Regions from separate parts of the Kocuria sp. ICS0012 genome, predicted to be linked through region 4. Evidence: riboswitches for the same ligand, from Rfam matches in the RefSeq annotation. Region 4 holds a riboswitch; each other region holds the start of a gene.
The links. A riboswitch is a leader RNA that binds a small molecule or an ion and turns the genes downstream of it on or off. The one in region 4 is predicted to bind S-adenosylmethionine.
Positions count from the first base shown of each region.

Region 1: it holds a riboswitch for S-adenosylmethionine, as region 4 does, so the genes downstream of both, A5728_RS10200 (bifunctional o-acetylhomoserine/o-acetylserine sulfhydrylase) here and A5728_RS08010 (LLM class flavin-dependent oxidoreductase) in region 4, are expected to answer to the same signal.
Region 2: it holds a riboswitch for S-adenosylmethionine, as region 4 does, so the genes downstream of both, A5728_RS04950 (MetQ/NlpA family ABC transporter substrate-binding protein) here and A5728_RS08010 (LLM class flavin-dependent oxidoreductase) in region 4, are expected to answer to the same signal.
Region 3: it holds a riboswitch for S-adenosylmethionine, as region 4 does, so the genes downstream of both, A5728_RS03105 (methylenetetrahydrofolate reductase) here and A5728_RS08010 (LLM class flavin-dependent oxidoreductase) in region 4, are expected to answer to the same signal.

Region 1 covers NZ_LZMM01000061.1:48,506-53,976, reverse strand. The annotation lists gene A5728_RS10210 (SGNH/GDSL hydrolase family protein) at 31-879, shown strand; gene A5728_RS10205 (homoserine O-acetyltransferase) at 936-2,093, opposite strand; gene A5728_RS10200 (bifunctional o-acetylhomoserine/o-acetylserine sulfhydrylase) at 2,096-3,484, opposite strand; SAM riboswitch class IV at 3,561-3,681, opposite strand; gene A5728_RS14530 (hypothetical protein) at 3,646-3,987, opposite strand; gene A5728_RS10195 (VOC family protein) at 4,649-5,287, shown strand; gene A5728_RS10190 (CPBP family intramembrane glutamic endopeptidase) at 5,339-5,471, opposite strand, start outside.
Region 2 covers NZ_LZMM01000033.1:93,093-98,563, reverse strand. The annotation lists gene A5728_RS04960 (GlsB/YeaQ/YmgE family stress response membrane protein) at 125-388, shown strand; gene dxr (1-deoxy-D-xylulose-5-phosphate reductoisomerase) at 551-1,810, shown strand; SAM riboswitch class IV at 1,864-1,978, shown strand; gene A5728_RS04950 (MetQ/NlpA family ABC transporter substrate-binding protein) at 2,074-2,958, shown strand; gene A5728_RS04945 (methionine ABC transporter ATP-binding protein) at 2,955-4,007, shown strand; gene A5728_RS04940 (methionine ABC transporter permease) at 4,007-4,663, shown strand; gene ispG (flavodoxin-dependent (E)-4-hydroxy-3-methylbut-2-enyl-diphosphate synthase) at 4,839-5,471, shown strand, end outside.
Region 3 covers NZ_LZMM01000024.1:114,769-120,239, forward strand. The annotation lists gene A5728_RS14415 (thermonuclease family protein) at 229-1,077, shown strand; gene A5728_RS14685 (hypothetical protein) at 1,201-1,476, opposite strand; gene A5728_RS14690 (thiamine pyrophosphate-binding protein) at 1,473-1,904, opposite strand; SAM riboswitch class IV at 2,076-2,192, shown strand; gene A5728_RS03105 (methylenetetrahydrofolate reductase) at 2,273-3,226, shown strand; gene metE (5-methyltetrahydropteroyltriglutamate--homocysteine S-methyltransferase) at 3,424-5,471, shown strand, end outside.
Region 4 covers NZ_LZMM01000046.1:175,800-181,270, forward strand. The annotation lists gene A5728_RS07995 (ABC transporter permease) at 1-577, opposite strand, end outside; gene A5728_RS08000 (aliphatic sulfonate ABC transporter substrate-binding protein) at 574-1,623, opposite strand; gene A5728_RS08005 (ABC transporter ATP-binding protein) at 1,628-2,431, opposite strand; SAM riboswitch class I at 2,439-2,530, opposite strand; SAM riboswitch class IV at 2,659-2,773, shown strand; gene A5728_RS08010 (LLM class flavin-dependent oxidoreductase) at 2,851-4,266, shown strand; gene A5728_RS08015 (hypothetical protein) at 4,458-4,709, shown strand; gene A5728_RS14790 (hypothetical protein) at 4,737-4,910, shown strand; gene A5728_RS08020 (hypothetical protein) at 4,914-5,228, shown strand.

The sequences.
Region 1 (5,471 bases), on a different contig from region 4:
TCGTTCAGGCGGGTGTGTTAGAAACCGGGTATGGATAAGAGCACTCACTCCCGAGCCCCCTCCGACCCGAAGCACCCTTGGCACCGCATGGTCTCGATCGGCGATTCTTTCACGGAGGGCGTCGGCGATCCCGACGACGCCGTACCCGGCGGTGTGCGCGGTTGGGCCGATCGCGTGGCCGAGGAGCTCGCGCGCCACACCGACGACTTCGCGTACGCCAACCTCGCGATCCGCGGTCGGCTCTTTCAGGGCATCGTGGACGAACAGCTGGAACCGGCCATCGAACTGCGCCCGGACCTCGTGACCATCAGCGCGGGCGGCAACGACATGCTGCGACCCGGTGCGGATCCGGACGACATCGCGGTGCGGCTCGACGCCGTGATCGAGAAACTCGCCGCCACGGGTGCCACGGTCACGATGTTCGACGGCCCGGACATCGGCAACACCCCCGTGCTGCGCAGCATCCGCGGGCGCGTGGCGATCTTCAACGAGAACCTGCGCGTGGTGGCCGCCCGGCACGACGCCGTGATGGTGAACCTCTGGGGACTGCAGCAACTGGGGGAACCTGCCATGTGGGCACCGGACCGGTTGCACTTCTCGCCCCTGGGCCACCAGCTCATCGCGTGCGAGGTCCTGGACTCCCTGGGGGTCGAGCACGACCTGGTCCCCGGCGAGCTCGGGGACCGTCCCGTGCGCACGTGGCGCGAGGCGCGTCGCGAGGACCTCGTGTGGGCCGGGAAGTACCTGGTCCCGTGGGTCGGCCGCCGGATCCGGCGTCGCAGCTCCGGGGACAACATCACCGCCAAGCGCCCTTCGTTCGGGCGCACCACGATCCCCGGTGCGGGCGAGGGCATTCCCGGCGAGGACCGGGAGGGCTGAGCCGGCCCGGGCCCACTGGGTCTCCCCGGCCAGGCCGGCCCGTCAGGGCTCCCTGCTCAGTCCCGCAGCACGGTCTCCCGCAGCAACATGCCCACCTGCGGAGTCTCGATCAGGAACCCGTCGTGCCCGCTCGGGGACGTGATCGTGTGCAGCTCCTGCTCCCCCGGCAGCGCAGCCACGAGTTCGGCGGATTCCGAGGGGAAGAACAACCGATCGGAGTCCACCGCGGCCACGAGCCACTCGCACCGGGTGCGGGCGAGGACGTCCCGTAGCTCGCCGCGGCCCCGAGCGACGTCGTGCGACATCAAGGTCTCGTTGACACTCAGGTACGAGTTCGCGTCGAAGCGGCCCGCGAGTTTGGACGCCTGGTGGTCCAGGTAGCTCTCCACCTGGTACCGACCGCGGTCCGCGACGTGGGTGGCCTCGGGGTCCTCACGGGGTTGGGGGTCGCGGCCGAAGCGCGTCTCCAGCTCGTGCGCGCTGCGATAGGTGATGTGCGCGATCCGCCGCGCGAGCCCCAGACCCGCCTCCGGGTACTCGCCCGCGTAGTAGTCGCCGCCCCGGAAGTTCGGGTCCTGGCGGATCGCGAGCGACTGTGCCTGTCCCCACGCGAGCTGCTCGGCACCCACGCGCGCGTTGGCCGCGATCACGGCGCACGCGGCCACCCGATCCGGGTGGGACACGGCCCACTCGAGGGCGCGCGCCCCGCCCATGGACCCGCCGATCACGAGCCGCCACCGGGAGACTCCGAGCGCCCGAGCGAGCAGGGCCTCCGCGGTCACCGAGTCCCGCACGGTCACGCGCGGGAAACGCGAGCCCCACGGGACGCCGTCCGGTGCGGGGCTCGCGGGTCCCGTGCTGCCGTAGCACCCACCCAGGATGTTGGCGCACACCACGAAGTAGCGGTCCGTGTCGATCGCGGCACCCGGGCCCACGAGTCCGTCCCACCAACCGTCCGCCGCGGCGGCCGCGCCCTCGGGAGCGCTCGCGGCGTCCTCATGCCCCGCACCACCGCGCGCCACGTGCGTGTCACCCGTGAGCGCGTGCTCGATCAGCACCGCGTTGGAACCGTCCGCCGCGAGCTCGCCCCACGTCTCGTACGCGAGGTGCACGTCCGGCAGCCGGAACCGGGACTCGAGCACGAGCTCGCCGAGTTCGGCCCGCCGTACGACGCCGTCGCGCCGCGTGCGCGGCCCGTTGCCCACGACCGTCATGGTCAGTTCCCCGTGTCCTCCGCCGACGACGCCGCGTCGCCGGCAGCGTCGCCGCGCGCACCCACCGCGGCGAATCCGGACTCGAGGTCCGCGAGGATGTCGTCGATGCCCTCGACACCCACGGACAGCCGCACGAATCCCGGTTCCACGCCGGCCGCGAGCTGCTCCTCGTCCTTGAGCTGGGCGTGCGTCGTGGAGGCGGGGTGAATCACGAGCGAGCGCACGTCGCCGATGTTCGCCACGTTGGAGTGCAGGCTCAGGGCGTCCACGAACGCGACACCGGCGTCCCGGCCGCCGTCGAGCACGAAACCGAGCACCGACCCGGCACCCTTGGGCGCGTACTTCAGGGCGCGGTCGTGCCAGCGCGAGGACTCGAGACCGGCGTAGGACACCGAGCGCACCTCGGGGCGGGCCTCGAGCCACTCGGCGACCTTCTGCGCGTTGGCCACGTGACGTTCCATGCGCAACGACAGCGTCTCGATGCCCTGCTCGATCAAGAACGCGTTGAACGGAGAGATCGAGGTCCCCAGATCGCGCAGCAACTGCACACGCGCTTTGAGGATGTACGAGAGGTTGACGCCGAAGGCCCCGTCCGCACCGAGATCGCGGGCGTAGACGAGCCCGTTGTACGTCTCGTCCGGCTGGTTGAAACCGGGGAAGCGCTCGGGGTCCCGCGAGTAGTCGAACGCTCCGGTGTCCACGATGAACCCGCCGATCGCCGTGCCGTGGCCGCCCAGGAACTTGGTGGCCGAGTGCAGCACGATGTCCGCGCCCCACTCGATGGGCCGCACCAGGTAGGGCGTGGCGATCGTGTTGTCCACGATGAGCGGGACACCCGCCTCGTGGGCGATCCCGGCGATCGTCTCGATGTCGAGCACGTCGTTGCGGGGGTTCGGGATGGATTCACCGAAGAACGCCACGGTGTTCTCGCGCACCGCGTCCCGCCACTGCGCGGGATTGTCCGGGTCCGAGACGAACGTGGTCTCCACGCCCATGCGCGGCAGCGTGTGCTTGAGCAGGTTGTACGACCCGCCGTACAGGGACGGGCTGGCCACCACGTGGGTTCCGGCGCCGCCCAGGTTGAGGATCGCGAGCGTGGCCGCGGCCTGCCCGGAGGAGACCATCAGGGCCCCCACGCCGCCCTCGAGGGACGCGACCCGGTTCTCCACGACCTCCGTGGTGGGGTTGGTCAGGCGCGAGTAGATGGGACCCATCTCCTCGAGCGCGAACCGGGCCGCCGCCGTGCGGGCGTCCGGGAACACGAAGGACGTGGTCTGGTGGATCGGCAGGGCGCGCGACCCGGTCACAGGGTCGGGGTTCTGGCCCGCGTGGATCTGTCGGGTCTCGAACGACCAGCCCTGGGGATTGTCGGGGGTGGGAGCGGTGCTCATGGCCGTACTCCTTCTCGGAAGGATCAGGGGTCCGGTGGCGATCCGCACGGTGCCCGTGCTGTGACCGGGCACCAATGACCCGCGCTTGCCGCACGACGTCGGTCGACGCCACGGCCAGGTCCTCACCCAGGGCACCCCACCGCGGAAGGGAGGGTTGCCGGTCAGCTAGCTGGGGCTTCGCGCTGACTCTCGTGACCTATTACCTCATTGTCCGAACCCGGCGGGGCGGGAGTCAAGCCGGGGACGCTGCGAGCGGGCTCGGGGTCAGTGGCCGCTCGTTCCTGCTGTTCCATCTCCCGGGTGTGCAGTTCCCGGTCCTTCATCTCATGTGGATGGACGTAGAACAGACCCGTGAGCACCGCGATCACGAACACCGCGAGCATCACGAAGAACAACGGCCGCACGCCGGTCAGGTAGATGACGGGGATGGCCAGCACCGTGACCAACCCGCCCCCGAAGAACGGTTCGAACACCAGCTGCTTGTAACCGAACGCCTCGAACACCGGGTCTTGGCCTCCGGGTCCACCACGCGCATGAGGATCAGCCCGGTGGCGGTCACCCCCATGGACGGGTGGTAGTCACCGATACCGCGCGCGAGCCAGTAGCGACCGATGATGTGGGGTGCCAACCACAGGAAAATGGCCACGTTGAACGCGATGCCGACCACCGCCAGGATGGTGAACGCCGCCAGCCACGGCCGCGATGGACATGTGCAGGGAGAACGGTTCCACGGAGGACGGGCAGCTGGTCATAGTGCCAGCGGAGTAGTACTCGTCGCTGCGGAACAGGCTCTGGACCCAACCCACCTTGACGCGCACGAACTTCCCCAGGAGCAGGGCGACTCGGAGGATCAGGAGTGTGAAACCGACGGCATTTGCGGACACGGGAACCACCTCGTAGTGATCGGGATCGATATCGGTCTCAGGTCATATAGCGAGGGTTCGGTCGGAGACTCCCCGGCTGATGCTGCGAACTCCAGCCTTTGAGACGCGCGTCTCGTGGACCTGGACCAACACAGTCCCCGCCCGGATCAGCCGTCCCGATGCCAGGTCTCGGGAGGTGCGGAGAGCCGGCCCTGCCCACCGGACCGGGCGGCGCAGGTCACACACTCGCCGGGCTCGCGCTCGATTTGGTGGCCCGTGTGGCCGGTGCCACCATGGCGTCATGAACTTGGATCACGTTTCCTTCGCGGCTCAGCCCGACGGCCTCGAGGCCACCACCGAACGCATCGCGAACCGGTTGGGGATCGAACCGGTCAAGGGCGGTGTGCACCCCCGTTTCGGCACCCGGAACATGATCCTGCCGCTCACCGACCACCAGTACGTGGAGGTCGTCACGGTGCTCGAGCACCCCGCCGCGGAGAAGGCGCCGTTCGGTCAGGCCGTCCGTGCCCGTTCCGACGCCGGCGGCGGCTGGCTCGGCTGGGTCGTAGAGGTCCCCGACCTCGCGCCCTTCGAGGCCAAGCTGGGCCGCCCCTCCGTGCCCGGTGGCCGGTTGTTCCCCGACGGTCGGCAGCTCGAATGGCATCAGATCGGCGTGAAGGGTTTGATCTCCGACCCGCAGTTGCCGTTCATGGTGCACTTCGATTCCGAGGACGAGATGCACCCGTCCCAGGCGCGGATCACGGACGTCCGGTTGAGCGGGATGGAGATCGCCGGCTCCCCCGACCGCGTCACGGAGTGGCTCGGCGGTCCCGTGGAGGACGTCCTGGGCTCGCTGGACGTCACCTGGTGCGCCCCCAACGGCACCCCCGGGGTCATGGCCGTCTCGTTCGACACCCCGGACGGCACCGTCACCATTTGATCTGGTTCCCTTCGGTGCGGCCGACGACGCCGCTCCGCCCGGTCTCCGGCATCAGCCCGCGAGCAGTTGCGGGGCCAGGAAGCCCACGGTGTCCAGGAGAGCGTGGGCGATCAGCAGCGGCATGAGTCGACCGCCGCGGCGGTAGAGCCACACGAACACGAGTCCCATGACCAGGTTCCCGAGC
Region 2 (5,471 bases), on a different contig from region 4:
GTTTCATCCGGACGCGGCGGCCCGTGTAGCGTTGATGTCTGGTACTACACTGTGAACCAGTTCGCTGACCACATGCGGTTGCGGAACACCGCAAACGCGCACAACGAGAACCAGAGGTGGAGAAATGGGCATCATTAGCTGGATCATCCTCGGTCTGATCGCCGGCGCGCTCGCCAAGCTGATCCTTCCGGGCAAGCAGGGTGGCGGGATCATCGTCACCATCATCCTCGGCATCGTGGGGGCCTTCCTGGGCGGCTGGCTGGGTAGCTTCATCCCCGGCCTGAGCGACGGGATCAACAGCTTCAGCATCGGCACGATCATCACGTCCGTGATCGGCGCGATCATCGTGCTGCTCATCTACGGCGCCGTCGTCGGCCGCCGTCGCTGAATCATCCGCGGGTCCTGAACGGGCCATCCGCACAAGGGCGTCACCTCCGGGTGGCGCCCTTGTCGTATCTCCCGTGTCGTGCGTCCGGAGTCGTGTGCTCGGTGCCGTGCGTGCGGGGTGCGGCGCTCACGCGATACTGGGGTCATGACTTCCTCCACCGGCATGACCCCCGATCTCGACTCCGCCACCCGGCAGGCCCCCCGGCGCCTCGTGATCCTGGGGTCCACGGGATCCATCGGGACGCAGGCGCTCGACGTCGTGTCCGAGGCCGCGGGGCTGCGCCGGCCCGTCTCGGATGCCACCCACGAGCCCTTCGAGGTCGTGGCGCTCGCCGCGGGCGCGGGTCACCTCGAGCTGCTCGCGCAGCAGGCCGTGACGTTCGGTGTCCGTGCGGTGGGCACGAGCGGTACGGCGGACGACGCCACCCGGTTGCGTGAGCTGATTGCGGACCGGTCACGCGCGGCGTCGTCGGCGGCACCCGAGGTCCTGTATGGGCCGGACGCTGCAACCCGGATCGCGCAGTGGGAGGGTTCGGACCTCGTGCTGAACGGGATCACCGGGAGCATCGGGCTCGCACCCACCCTGGCGGCGCTGGGAGCGGGTCGGCGGGTGGCGCTCGCGAACAAGGAGTCCCTGATCGCGGGCGGTCCGCTCGTGTTGCGCGCCGCGGCGGACACGGGCCTCCAGGACGCGCTGATCCCCGTGGACTCCGAACACTCGGCGATCGCCCAGGCCCTGCGCTCCGGGACGGCCTCCGAGGTGCGCCGGCTCGTGCTCACGGCGTCCGGCGGACCGTTCCGCGGCATGACGCGCGAGCAGCTCACGCGCGTGACACCCGAACAGGCCCTGCAGCACCCCACGTGGGACATGGGGGTCATGGTCACCACGAACTCCGCGACCATGGTCAACAAGGCACTGGAGGTGCTCGAGGCGAGCCTACTGTTCGACGTCCCCCTGGACCGGATCGACGTCACGGTGCATCCGCAATCGGTCGTGCACTCCATGGTGGAGTTCGTGGACGGATCCACCCTGGCGCAGGCGTCCCCGCCGGACATGCGCCTGCCCATCGCGCTCGGAATCGGCTGGCCCCACCGCGTGACCGGCGCCGCCGCGGGGTGCGACTGGACCCGGGCCGCACAGTGGACGTTCGAACCGCTCGATTCGCAGGCGTTCCCCGCCGTGGAGCTCATGAAGCACGCGGGTTCGCGCGGCGGGACGTGGCCCGCGGTGTTCAACGCCGCCAACGAGCAGGCCGTGCACGCGTTCCACCGCGGGGCGCTCGGCTTCATGCAGATCGTGGACATGGTCGAGCGTGTGCTGGAGGATCACGACGGCGTCACGCGGCCCACCCTCGAGGACGTCCTGGGGGCGGAGGAGTGGGCCCGGGCCCGCGCGGACGAACGTATCGCCGGGATGGCATAGGGCCCTTCCGGCGGTCGCCGGCCCATGGCAGGGCCGTGCTAAAATTCCGAGTGGATGACGAGATCCGGCGCGTAGCTCTGGCTGGCCGGACGGCAACCCTCTCCCGTAGCGGGGTGCCCCAGATGACCATCCGGTCGCGGTTGCAACAGATCACGGCAAGTGCGGTTCCCCGGAAATCAGCACGTACCCGTCCCTGTGCCCTCATCCAGGGGGGACTGTTCGCCCCGCGAGTCCCCGTCACAGACCCCTGGAAAGGCATGATCATGCGAACCAAGCGTTTGATTCCCGTCGTGTTGGCCACCACCCTGGGCCTCACCCTCACCGCGTGCGGCGGCGGCTCCGACAACTCGGACCCGGCCGCGGACGGCAAGATCACCGTCGGGATCGTGGGCTCGACCCCTGTGCAGGACGCGTTGAAGCAGGTCGCCGCGGACAACGACATCACGGTCGAGTACGTGGACTTCAGTGACTACAGCCAGCCGAACCCCGCTCTGAAGAGCGGTGACATCGACATGAACTGGTTCCAGCACATCGCGTACCTCGCCGATTACAACAACAACTCCGGGGACACCATCACTCCCGTGGGCTCCACGTCCATCTTCCCGCTGGGGCTGTACTCCAAGAGCGTGAAATCCGTGGGTGACTTCAAGCAGGGTGACGAGATCGCCGTGCCGAACGACTCGATCAACCTGTCCCGCGCCCTGAACCTCTTGCACCAGCAGGGTCTCGTGGAGTTCACCAAGGACACGATCGCCCCCACTGAGCAGGACATCGACACCGCCAAGTCCAAGGTCACGGTCCGCCCGGTGTCCGCCGAGCAGACCGTGCTGTCCATGGACTCCGTGGCCGCCTCCGTGGTCAACAACGACTTCCTGGACCGCGCGAACATCGATCCCAAGTCCGCGCTGGCTCAGGACGATCCCACCGCGGACAGTGCCAAGGTGTACGACAACCTCTTCGCCGCGACCGAGGCGAACGCGGACAACGAGACCCTGAAGAAGGTCGCGAGCTTCTATTACGACGACAAGGTCCAGGACGCGGAGAAGACCGAGACCAAGGGCACCGCGGTGCCCACCAAGGTGGACCAGCAGGAGCTCAAGGACTTGCTGGCCCGCTACTCGCAGGACCTCAAGGAGCAGACCAAGTGAGCCCGTCCGCCACGGCGGACACCCTGGTCAGTTTCCGGGACGTGAGCAAGGTCTTCGTCACGGGGTCCAAACGCCGCCCGCGCACCGTGACCGCGGTGGACTCCGTGGACCTGGACATCCGCCGCGGTGAGATCTTCGCGGTGATCGGCTACTCGGGGGCGGGCAAGTCCACCCTCGTGCGGCTGATCAACGGCCTGGAACCGATCTCGTCCGGGACGCTCGAGGTCGCCGGTAACCGTGTGGACGGGCGCAGCGAGTCCCAGCTGGCGCCCATCCGCCGCAAGATCGGGATGATCTTCCAGCAGTTCAACCTGTTCACGTCACGCACCGTGGCGGGCAACATCGAGTACCCGCTCAAGCGTGCCGGGTGGAAGCCCGAGGAACGCAAGGCGCGGGTCGCGGAACTGTTGGAGTTCGTGGGCTTGACCGAGCGCGCCGGGAACTACCCCGAGCAGCTCTCGGGTGGTCAGAAGCAGCGCGTGGGGATCGCCCGCGCGCTCGCGAGCAATCCCGAACTGCTGCTCGCGGACGAGTCCACCTCGGCGTTGGACCCGGAGACCACCCAGGAGGTCCTGGGTCTGCTCAAGCGCGTCAACCGTGAGCTGGGGATCACCATCGTGTTGATCACCCACGAGATGGACGTGGTGCGGGCCACCGCGGACCGCGTGGCCGTGATGGACAGCGGTCGGGTGGTGGAGACCGGGACCACCGCGGAGGTCTTCGCCCACCCGCGGGCGCAGACCACGCGCAAGTTCGTCTCCTCGGTCACGCGCACCGTGCCGCGCGCGGACGAGATCGAGAAGCTGCGCCGGGAACACCCCGGGCGGCTCGTGCTGGTGGACGTCACCGACCAGAACCGGATCGGGGACGTGCTCTCGGACGCCGCCCGTGACGGTGTCAGCTTCAACATTGCCTTCGGGGGGATCTCCATCCTGCAGTCACAGTCCTTCGGAACGCTCACGCTGTCCCTGACCGGTTCGGACGAGTCCGTGGACCGCGCCGTCGAGAGTCTGCGCGCCGTCACCACGGTGCGGGAGGTGAGTGAGTGATGGAGTGGTCTGCTCTGGGCCCGCAGTTGTTGGACGCAACCGGGCAGACGCTGTATATGGTCTCCGTGACCCTCGTGCTGGCCGGGCTCATCGGCCTGGCCGTGGGCATGGGGCTCTACGTGACCCGGCGGGGCAGCATCCTGGAGAACGGTCCACTGTTCACCGCGCTGAACCTCCTGGTGAACTTCGTGCGTCCCATCCCGTTCATCATCCTGCTGGCCGCCCTGGGTCAGGTCACGGAATCGGTCGTGGGCACGCGCCTGGGCCCCAACGCCGCGATCTTCACCATGACCATCGGCGCTACGTTCGCGGTGGCCCGCATCGTGGAGCAGAACCTCATGACGGTGGATCCCGGGGTGATCGAGGCCGCGCGGTCCATGGGGGTCTCGCGCTGGAAGATCATCACCACGGTGATCCTTCCGGAGGCGCTCGGCCCGCTCGTGCTGGGGTACACGTTCCTGGTCATCGGCATCACGGACATGTCCGCGATGGCCGGTGCGATCGGTGCCGGCGGTCTGGGTGACTTCGCGTTGCGCCTGGGCTACCAACGCTTCAACGACCAGGTCACGTGGGCCGCGGTGATCGTGATCATCATCCTGGTCCAGCTCGTACAGTTCTTCGGCAACTGGCTCGCGCGCAGGATCATGCGCCGCTGACGCTCACGCGCCCCGTACCATGGCGACGCCGCCCCCGGAACATTCCGGGGGCGGCGTCGTGTTTGGCGCATCACGTGCGGCTGTAGCACGTGGGAGGAGTGGGGCACAATGGACAGTGCAACATCGCGGGGCGCGCGTCACGGGCCCCGGACGCCACTTCCTTGGGAGGCAATTCGTGACCTCGGTCAATCTCGGTATGCCCGCCGCGCCCCAACCGGTGCTCTCGCCCCGGCGCAAGACCCGCCAGATCCAGGTGGGTGCGGTGGGTGTGGGGTCGGAGCACCCGATCAGCGTCCAGTCGATGACCACGACCCCCACCACGGACATCAACGCCACGCTGCAGCAGATCGCCGAGCTCAACGCCGCCGGTTGCGACATCGTGCGCGTGGCGTGCCCGTCCCAGGACGACGCCGACGCCCTGCCCATCATCGCCATGAAGTCCCCGATCCCGGTGATCGCGGACATCCACTTCCAGCCCAAGTACGTCTACGCCGCGATCGACGCCGGGTGCGCCGGTGTGCGCGTGAACCCGGGCAACATCCGCAAGTTCGACGACCAGATCGAGGGCATCTCCCGTGCGGCGGAGGCCGCGGGCGTGTCCATCCGGATCGGCGTGAACGCGGGCTCACTGGACAAGCGCCTGCTGCAGAAGTACGGCAAGGCCACCCCGGAGGCGCTCGTGGAGTCCGCCGTGTGGGAGGCCTCGCTGTTCGAGGAGCACGACTTCCACGACTTCAAGATCTCCGTCAAGCACAACGACCCCGTGACCATGGTGCGCGCCTACCAGTTGCTCGCCGAGCGCGGAGAC
Region 3 (5,471 bases), on a different contig from region 4:
GATCCCTGCAGGGTGAACACCCTCTGGCACAATAACGTCGTTGCAAATGCACCGACATGATGCCGGGTGCTTCCTCCGAGACCCGGGACCGCGATGCCTGCCGAGACCATTCACCATCCTGCCCGCCGCCGGTGGGCCGCCGGTCCGAGAAGTCGCTGGGCCGCCGGTCCGAGAAGTCGCTGGGCCGCCGGTCCGAGGGCCCGTGCGAGCGCCGTCGTCCTGGCGAGCTTGTTCGCCCTGACCGCGTGCGGCGGCGCCGCAGAGTCCGCGCCCACCCCGGACGACTCGGTGGCCACGGTGGAACGCGTGGTGGACGGGGACACCCTGGACGCCACGATCGCGGGGAAGTCCACGCGGGTGCGGCTGCTGAACATCAATACCCCGGAGGTCGCGCGGGACGGTCAGCCCGGCGAGTGCCTCGCGGACGAGGCCACGGCCAAGCTTGAGGACCTCCTGCCCAAGGGAACCACGATCCACCTGGACTACGACGTGGAACGCACGGACCGCTACGGCCGCACCCTCGCACGAGTGACCCGCGACGACGACGGGTTGAACGCCAACCAGGCACTCGTCAAGGCGGGCCTGGCAACGCCCATGACCGTGGGCGCCAACAGCACGTACCGGCGAGAGATGGACAGCGCGTACAACGTGGCCCAGGCCATGCAGGTCGGTTTCTTCGACCCGAAGCAGGACTGCGCGCCGCCGGGGGAATCCGCATCCCCCGGCACCACAACTTCGAGCACCGCGAGCCCGAGCGCGACGCCGAGTCCCACCCCGTCCTCCACACCCACTCCCACGCCGACGCTCGAGGCGCCTCCCGCGGTCGTGGAGGACGAGGTCGCCGTGGGCGATCCGGCACCCCAGCCCAATCCCGCTCCGCAACCAAGCTACAACTACGACCCCGCCCCCGCGCAGCCCGCGGCACCTCAGCTACCGGCCGCGCCCCGGGTACCTGCTGCCCCGCAGCTGCCGGCGGCACCCCACGTGCCCCCGGCTCCCGAGAGTGATGGCGGCTATCCCGGTTACACCGGCCCCCGGTGCTACGAACCGGGAGGCAAGGTCTGGCACCCGTGCTGAGTCGCTGATGACACGCCAAGGCGCGCTCAACCGGTCGGTTGATCGGGTGGGCGTCCCTGCTTTTCGCCGCGCTTTCGTCACGCGGGTGCACCGGCGAGCCGCCGGATGCACGGCGGCCCGAACTCAGGGTTCCTGCGTGGACGACGTCGCTCCCGGCAGGTCCCAGGGTTCGTGACGACCGGGGTTGGCGGTCGCGCTGCGCAAGGGGGACGGCGTCGTCGTCGAAGCGGGTGCCTGCGAGGACGCGAACCCGCCCGCGGCCGGCGCCGCGGCTATCGAGCGCGAGACCCAGTTCTCGGGTCCCAACTCGGGCATCTTCATGTCCTGCACGTCGTGGGGCAGGATGACCACGGCAGGGCCCAGGTGCCCCCGTGCGGTGCGGAACGCGGTGTCGATCACGGCCTGTGACTGCGGGGCGAGACGGCGGCCTGGACGTACACCGCGACGTCGTCGAGCACCCGTTCCAGGTCGCTCTCCTGCTGCGTGAACGTCCCGAACGAGGGCAGTCCCTGCTGCCCGATGATCGCCACGACCGGCTGATTGTCTATCTCGGCGTCGTAAAGCCCGTTGAGCATGTGGAACGCACCCGGGGAGGACGTCGCGACGCACACGCCCACTTCCCCGCTGAACTTGCCGTAAGCGGTGGCCATGAGGGAGCAGATCTGCTCGTGGGTCGGGCGGATGTACTCCAGACCCTCGCTCTCGCGTGCGGCACGGTCCAGGGCGCCGTCGAACTCGCCGATGCCGTTCCCGGGGAAGCCGAAAACCCGCTGGACCCCCCAGTGCTTGAGGCGCTGGATCAGGAAATCGCTGACGGTCGTCACCATGTCTGCTGTCCGTTCCGGGGCGGTTCGTGCGCCGCGGCACGGGCCGGGGCACGTTCCTCAGTCCACCCCCAATCCGCCCGCTTGGGAAGACGAGCGCGGCGGGAGGCCGGCGGTTCCGTCATCGTTCGTGGGCCTCGTCACGGGGCTGTGCTACGCTTACTCGTAACAAAGGATCATGAGTCCCGGTGCGAAGCTCTGGCTAGCCGGGCGGCAACCCTCCAGCTGTAGTGGGGTGCCCCAGATGAGGATCCGGCCGCCGCGCAACCGCGTGGTCGGCAAGTACGGCGCTCGGAGCTCGTCCTCCGGCGTCCTAAGGCCGGAGGATTTTTTATATGCCCGCACCCCTCGCAGCGTCAGAACCCGCGCCCGTGACTGGCCCGCCCACGGGGACGTCCTGGCTGGTCCGGCGCCCGCGCCGCTCCACGCTCGTCTCGTTCGAAGTGTTCCCGCCGCGGCCCACCGCGGACCCGGACACTGTGTGGCGCAACATCGACGCCATGGCCCAGGCCGGGCCGGATTTCTTCTCCGTCACCCACGGTCACGCCGGCCATCACGGCGTCTCCCGCGAGGCGCTGCGCCACCTGCGCCGCACGACCAAGACCCCGGTCATGGCGCACTTCACGTGCGGTGGCACGGACCGCGCGGGTCTCGAGCGCGCCGTGGACCAGTTGCTGGACGACGGCGTTCGTGACCTCCTCGCGCTGCGCGGCGACCCGCCCCTGGGTACCGGGGCATGGCGGACCCCCGCGGGTGGCCTGGGCCGGGCCTCCCAACTGGTGGAGCTGATCCGGGACGTCGAACGACGTCGCTTCGGCACCGGGTTCCGCCCGGGTCAGCGACCGCTGTCCGTGTCGGTGGCGTGCTACCCGTCCCCCGCGCGTGGCCGCGACTTCGAGGCGGATCTCGCGTCCCTGTGGGACAAGCAGGAGGCCGGCGCGGACTACGCGATCACGCAGGTGCTCTACGAACCCGAGGACTACGCCACGTTCCTGGAACGCGCGCGCTCGGAGGGCATCCACATCCCCGTGGTCGCCGGGCTCATGCCGCTGAGCAACCCTCAAAGGTTGCAGCGCATGACCGAGATCACCGGGGTCCGGGTCCCGGAACGCCTCACCCGGTTCCTGCGCGCCGACACTCCTGAGGAACTGCGCCACCGAGGGGTCGCGGCCACCCTGTCCCTGATCGACGACCTCATGGATCTGGGCTGCGCCGGTTTCCACCTGTACACGTTCAACCGCCCCGAGGCGGCGCTGACCATCCTGGAGCACCTGCGGGTCCGGGATGCCGCACGCGAATACCGAGGCCGCAGCCCCGCGGCCTGACCGCCGCACCAGCCCCGACCGACCCGTGAACCGATCGTGTTGGCTTCGACCGCCACATCCGGGCAGGCCGAAAACCGTTCGTAGCGGCACCACCCACGCTGACGTTCCCCTTACCCCGCCGCGCCGGAGCACACCCGTTGCCGCGGCTCATCACACCCCCTAACCGCCATACCCCACACCAGCTCCGAGGAGTTCCCATGAGCACCCAGCCCGTCCCGTTCCCCGCCGCCACGATCCTGGGCTACCCCCGCATCGGCCCCGACCGCGAGCTCAAGCGCGCACTCGAGTCCTATTGGAAGGACCCGCAACAGCACCCCGCCACCACGGTGCTGGACACCCTCGCCCGGTTGCGTGAGCGCACCGCCACGCGATTGTCCGAACTCGGCCTCACCGCGGATCACGCTGTGCCGTCCGAGGGGTTCGCGGTAGACCACGTCCTGGACACGTCCCTGGCGCTGGGCGCGGTTCCCGCGCGGTTCATCGCGGACGGCTACGAGCCCGCCGCCCCGGACACGCCCCGCGGGATCGAGCTGATCACGGCGTTGTCCCGCGGCACCGATCGGTTGGAGCCGCTCGAGATGACCAAGTGGTTCGACACCAACTACCACTACTACGTACCCGAGATCGGCCCGGACACCCCGTTGCGTGCGAACCCCGAGAGCCTCGTGTCCCGCTACCGGACCACCCTCGGGACCACCGGGATCACCACCCGCCCGGTCCTCGTGGGCCCCGTGAGCCTGCTCTTGCTCTCACGCCCCGAGACCACCGATGCCGTCGCGAGTCACCCCCTGCAGCGCCTCGACGACGTCGTGGCCGAATACGCCGCGATCCTGCGAGCCCTGGCCGAGGCCGGCGTCGAATGGGTGCAACTCGACGAGCCGGCCCTCGCCGCGGACGGGTGGAGTGTGGAACGCACCGAACTCGTGGCCGCCCTCGAGAGCGCCTACACCCAACTCTCGAACGAGCAACAGCGCCCCGCGATCCTCGTGACCGTGGGCTACGGCGATGCCGGCGAGGACGCCCAGCTCGCCCTGGCCCACACGAACGTCGACGCCCTGGCCATCGACCTCGACCGCGGGGACGTCCCCGGCAAGAAGGCACTCGAGGCATGGGGCGAACGCCCCGTCGTGGGCGGCGTCGTGGGCGGGCGCACCGTGTGGCGCACCGACCTCGCGCGCGCCGTCGAGACCCTGGACCGGCTGCGCGCCGCGGCCCGCGGGCCGGTGGCCGTGGGCACCGCGACGCCGCTGCTGCATGTCCCGCACGACGTCGCCCGCGAGACCGCGCTGGATCCGGACGTCACCAGCTGGGTCGCGTTCGCTGACCAGAAGGTGACCGAGGTGGTCGGGCTCGCGCGCGGCGTCGAGCACGGCTGGGATGCCATCCGGGACACCCTGGACGAGGACGCCACGATCCGCGCGGCCCGCGCCGAGCACCCGGCAACTCACAAGGCCGAGATCCGCGAGCGCACCGCCGCGGTGCAGGACGCGGACCGCCAGCGCGCGGACGCCGAACAGCGCCGCGCTGCCCAGCGCGAACGTCTGCGCTTGCCCGTGCTGCCCACCACGACCATCGGATCCTTCCCGCAGACGCCGCAGATCCGCAAGACCCGGGCGGACCACCGCGCGGGGCGGATCACGGAGGCCGAGTACACGGACGCGATCCGCGCGGAGATCGCCCACACGGTGCGCGTCCAGGAGGAACTGGGGCTCGACGTCCTGGTGCACGGCGAACCCGAGCGCAACGACATGGTGCAGTACTTCGCGGAGGGGCTGGACGGTTTCGTGACCACGCAGCACGGCTGGGTGCAGTCCTATGGATCGCGCTGCACGCGCCCGTCGATCCTGTTCGGGGACGTCTCGCGCCCCGCGCCGATCACGGTGGACTGGACCTCGTACGCGGCGTCCCTGACCGAGCGCCCCGTCAAGGGCATGTTGACCGGGCCGGTCACGATCCTCGCGTGGTCCTTCGTGCGCGACGACGCTCCGGCCGCCGAGGTCGCCGACCAGGTCGCACTCGCCCTGCGGGACGAGATCGCGGATCTCGAACGCGCGGGAACGCCCGTGATCCAGGTGGACGAGCCCGCGCTGCGCGAGCTGCTGCCGCTGCGGGCGGCCGAGCGCCCGGCGTACCTCGAGTGGTCCGTGGGGGCGTTCCGCCTGGCCACGGGCGGGGCGGCCACGGACACCCAGATCCACACCCACCTGTGCTATTCGGAGTTCGAGACCGTCCTGGACGCGATCGA
Region 4 (5,471 bases):
CGATCCCGATCCACAGCAACAGCAGCGGTACCCACGCGAGGGACGGCACGGCGCGCAGCGCGCCGATCGTGGGCGAGCCGATGGCCCGCGCCCACGGGGAGAGCCCCAGCAACGCGCCGAGCAACAGCCCGAGCCCACTGCCGATCAGGAAGCCCACGATCACGCGCTGCGTGGAGATCCCCACGTGCAACCACAGGTCACCGCTGCGCAGCAGCTCCCATCCCGCGGCGAGCACCGCGGACGGGCGCGGCAACTGCACGGGGGAGAAGGTCCCGTTCGTGGAGAGGGTGTGCCACGCGAGCACCAGCAGCACGGGCAGGACGATCCCGATCAGCCCCAGGGCCCAAGGATTGCGCAGCGCGCTGGGACGCGTGCGGGAATCCGCCGCGGCAGGGGTGTCTGATGGGGGTGCGACGTCGCCGGGTGCCACCGCGCCCGCCTCGTGGCGTCCGTTGTCGTCGGACAGTATGGCCACCGCAGTGACGCCAGCTGCTTCGGAGGACGTGCCGCCCGGTGCTTCGCGGGACGCGCCGTCCGAGGACCGCGGTGCGGCGGAGGAGGTGTCGTGAGTGCTCATGAGGACTGCTTCCCTTCGATCACCTGGGCCACGGCGGCCGCATCGGCGTGTTGTGCGTAGTGCTGCTCCACGATGTTCGCGAGCGCCTCGTCCACGTCCTGCTGCGAGGAGACGTCCCCGGATTCCACCAGGATGGGCCCGACCCGCTCGAGCACCGCGAGCTGTTCGGGGCCCGGAACGGGGTCGATGTCCAGGTGGGTGCGCTGCCAGACCCGCCGGGCGGTGTCGCGATCGATGCTCGCGCCTTCCGCGAGGATCGCGATCCCCTCCTCCGGGTGCTGCAGCGCCCACTGCCGCGCGTAGGCGTACGTGTTCACCACGTCCTGCGCACCCGTGGGGTTCAGCTGCAGGAACACCTCCCGCGCGTTGAGGAACCCGTACGTGTTGAACTCCAACTGCCGGTGGAACAGCACGTCCCCGGCCTTCTCCGCGGCGGCCATCACGGGGTCCAGTCCGGACCATGCGGCCACCTGACCGGTGTCCAGCGCGGTGCGCCCGTCCGCGTGCTGCAGGTTCACCACGGTGACGTCCTGTGCGCTCATGCCCGCCGCGCCGAGGGACTGCAGGAGGAAGAAGTACGGATCCGTGCCCTTCGTCGCGGCCACGGACGTGCCCGCGAGATCCGCCACGGTGCGCACGGGGGAGTCCGGGGTGCGCACGAGCGCGGACCACTCGGGCTGTGAGAACAGGTCGATCGTCCTGATCGGCGAGCGGTTGGCACGCGCGAGCAGTGCGGCGGAACCTGCCGTGGAGCCCACGTCCACGACCCCAGCGCGTAGCGACTCGTTGGCCTTGTTGGAACCGGCCGAGTACACCCACGTTACGGTCTGGCCGTGGGCCTCGGCGACCTTCTCGAGCCAGCCCTTGGCCTTGATGATCAGGGACAGCGGGTTGTAGGTCGCGTAGTCCAGGTAGATCTCGTGCGCGGAACCGCCGGCCACACCGCGGCCCGGACCTTCGCCCTCCATGACGCATCCGCTCAGGGGCAGCGCCAGCGCGGACAGGCCGAGTGCCTGCAGTGCGCGGCGTCGGGACAACTGCGCCATGCGCTCAGCGCTCCACGCCGAGCAGGGCCAACAGGTGGGCGCGCAGCGCGGTGATCTCACTGTCCTCGCGGGAGCGCGGGCGGGCCAGCTCGGGGGAGATGATCTCGGCGATGGTCGCGGGGCCCGTGGCCGTTTCCCGCGCGAGCACCACCACGTGATCGGAGAGCACCAGGGCTTCCTCGACGTCGTGGGTGACCATGAGCACGGTCGTGGGATCGGCGCGGTGCACGTCCAGCAACAGGTCCTGCATCCTGATCCGGGTCAGGGCGTCCAGGGCCCCGAAGGGCTCGTCCAACAACAGGACCCGAGGGTTCCGTGCCAGGGCCCTGGCCAGGGATGCGCGCTGTGCCATGCCCCCGGAGATCTCCGCGGGACGGTGATTCGCGTGGTGGGACAGGCCCACGAGCTCCAACAGCTGCGCCACCCGCTGCTTCCCCTCCCGGGCGGGAGTCCCGTCGGGCAGACCCAGCGCCACGTTGCGGGCCACGCTGCGCCACGGCAGCAACCGCGGTTCCTGGAAGCCGACGGCGCAGCGCGGGTCGATCTCGCGCACCACCGAGTCGTCGATCCGGACTTCGCCCTCGCTCGCCGTGCCGAGCCCGGCCACGGCGCGTAACAGGGTGGACTTGCCGCAGCCCGAGGGGCCCAGGACCGAGACGATCTCGCCCGGGCGCACCGTGAACGTCACATCCTGCAACACCCGGTGCGTTCCGGGTCCCTGGTGCGCGGGGAAGGACTTGCCGACCCGGTCGAAGATGACCGCCGCGGCGTCGACGGCAGATTCCGGGCGCGTGAGGATATGGCTCAATTCATCAACTCCATCGTTCCTGGCATTAGCACCTTGCCCGCGTGGGGCTGGTTGCTGCGACGTCAACGAGCCAGGTCTCTCAGCCGCTCCGGATGGGAACCCCACCATTGAACGGGCCGGGAGCCCGCGGGTGCAAATCGTGTGACGCGCCGGGGCGCCGTCGTGACGTGCCGTAACCCGAGGTGTTTCCGAGGACCGGGGATCCCCGTTAGGATCAATGCCACAACGATCACGAGTTCCGACGTTTAGCCCTGGCTTGTCGGACGGCAACCCTCTCCCGTAGCGGGGTGCCCCAGGTGAGGATCGGGCCGCATGACACACCGCATGCGGCAAGTACGGCGCCACACAAGCGCGCTGGACCCGCAAGGTAGGCCGCCGTAGGTGGTGCACGGGGCGCGGGTCGTGTTCCTGCTGAGGGGCTGACCGAGATGAGCAAACGGATTTCCGTCAACGCGTTCGACATGACCTGCGTGGATCACCAGAGCTTCGGGTTGTGGCGCCACCCGCGGTCCCGGGCCACCGAGTACAACACCATCGAGTACTGGACGGAGCTGGCCAAGCTGCTGGAGCGGGGCAAGTTCGACGCACTGTTCCTTGCGGACGTGGTGGGCATCTACGACATCTACAAGAACTCCGCGGCTCCGGCCGTGCGTGACGGGGCCCAGGTCCCGGTCAACGACCCGTTCATGCAGGTCTCGGCCATGGCCGCCGTGACCGAGCACCTGGGCTTCGGCGTGACGAGCGCGGTGACCTACGAGCAGCCCTACACCCTGGCCCGCAAGTACGCCACACTGGATCACCTCACCAAGGGCCGCGTGGGATTCAACGTGGTGACCTCCTACCTTCCGTCCGCTGCGGAGAACCAGGGCCTGCCGCGCCAGATCGAGCACGATACGCGTTACGAGATCGCGGAGGAGTTCCTGGACGTGTGCTACAAGCTCTGGGAGGGCTCGTGGGAGGAGGACGCCGTGGTTCAGAACCGTGAGACGGGTGTCTACGCGGATCCCACCAAGGTCCATCCCATCCGGCACAGCGGGGAGCACTTCACGGTTCCCGGAGCGGGGCTCACGGCACCGTCCCCGCAGCGCACACCGCTGATCTTCCAGGCCGGCGCGTCCTCGCGCGGGCAGGCGTTCGCGGGTAAGCACGCGGAAGCCGTGTTCATCGGCGGGTTGCGCCCGGACCTCACACGTTTCGTGACTGACAAGATCCGCGACCGGGCTCAGGCCGAGGGCCGCAGCCGTGACGACGTCAAGATCTACGCGATGCTCTCCGTGGTCGTCGCGGACACGGACGAGCAGGCCCAGGAGAAGTACCGCGATTACCTGCAATACGTGGACCTGGAGGCCTCCCAGGCGATCATCGGTGGGTGGTCCGGCGTGGACCTGTCCCAGTTCGACGAGGACGAGGCCCTGAACTACATCAAGACCGACTCCATCCAGTCCTTCCTGACCCCGTTCACGCTGCAGTCCAAGGACAAGCAGTGGACGCGCGAGGAGATCGCCAAGCACTGCGCCCTGGGCGGGATGGGTGCCGTGCTCGTGGGCTCCGCACAGACCGTCGCGGATCAGCTCGAGACCTGGGTGGACGAGGGCGGCCTGGACGGCATCAACCTGGCCTACCACGTGAGCCCCGGTTCCTTCGAGGACTTCGTCGAGTACGTGGTCCCCGAGTTGCAGAAGCGCGGGCGCTACCGCACCGAGTACGAGGGCACCACCCTGCGCGAGTCCCTCTACGGCGAGGGCCAGCCGCGGGTCAAGGACACCCACCCCGCCGCGGCCTACCGGGGCGCCTTCGCGGGCGCGAGCTCCGTGGCCACGGCCAGCTCACGCTGAGCCGCCCCGAGCCAGGGGACGACGCAGCGCCGCACCTTCCCGAGGGCACGCGCGACACGCCGCGGCGGCGTTCGCCGAGCACGTGCGGGAGCCCGGACTGTCCTGCCCCGTGGTGGACGGGGGGTGCGGCACGGGACACGCGACCGCGGAGCGCGCACCCGCAGCTGCTGCCGGCGGGCGCTGTGGTGCTGGTGGCGTTCCAGGCCGTGGACGGCGGCCGGCCGGTGGTCTTCTTCGACCATGCGGTGGCGCCCGACTGGCGCTGGCACCCGGACGTGATGGCGGGCCGCCTCTACCGCGCTGGGTTCACGGAGCGGTGGCGCGCAGTGAACCGCCCGGATGCCGAGCACCGTTTCCCAGAGTGTCACCTGCTGACGGTCAAGGAGACGGCCGAGGTACCGTCGGTCCCGGTGGACCGGGGCTGCTCGGCGGGCAGCTGCTGAGCCGACCCGGCGGCCGGGCGGGAGGCCGTGCGAAAGCCGCGGGGTGCCGGGCGGAACGTGCGGGGCACCGCACGACAAGACGGACGATCGGTGGAAGAGGCGGCGGGGAGTGGCAAGGCCAAGGAATGGGGGGTGCTGATGGAGCTGGGCCTGGTCGTGGTGGGCTTCCCGCTGTCGGTGCTGGCTCCCCAGGTGCTGTGACAGGTGTTCGGGGAGCACCAGGCCGTGGGGGCGGTCAGGCTCCTCGCGCAGTTCCTCGGGGTCTGCATGGTCGTCGTGGGGCTCATGCTGGTGGACACGCTGCTGGACGCCCTGTTCTTCGCCCTGACCCGGAGCCGGGTGGCCACCCAGATCTGCTCGGCGGCCGTGTTCGTCGCGGTGGTCGCGGCACTGTTCTCCGTGTGGGTGTCCTGGTCCCTGGGGCTCGTGCTGACGAGCGTGGTGTCCGCTCTGGTGGTGCTGCTCTTCTCGAAGCTCGCCACTGAGCGGTACGCCGCTCTGCTGGGGCGGGACGGTTGAGCGAGGAAGTGTCCAGCAGGGTGGCGCGGTTCGCGGGACCTCACCGTCGTGTGCCGCACCGGCGGACGAGGATGCCTGGCCCCGCGGTCCAGACCGTTCCGTCGGATGCGCCGGCCCCGTAGTGTCGTCGTGCGCTGTCGCGGGCCCCGGTGGGCGTGCGTAGACATTACTCCCGAGTCCATCTGCCCCAATGAGCCGGTGCATATCGCTGTGATGCGGCCTACAGTGATGGCGTAGCCCACA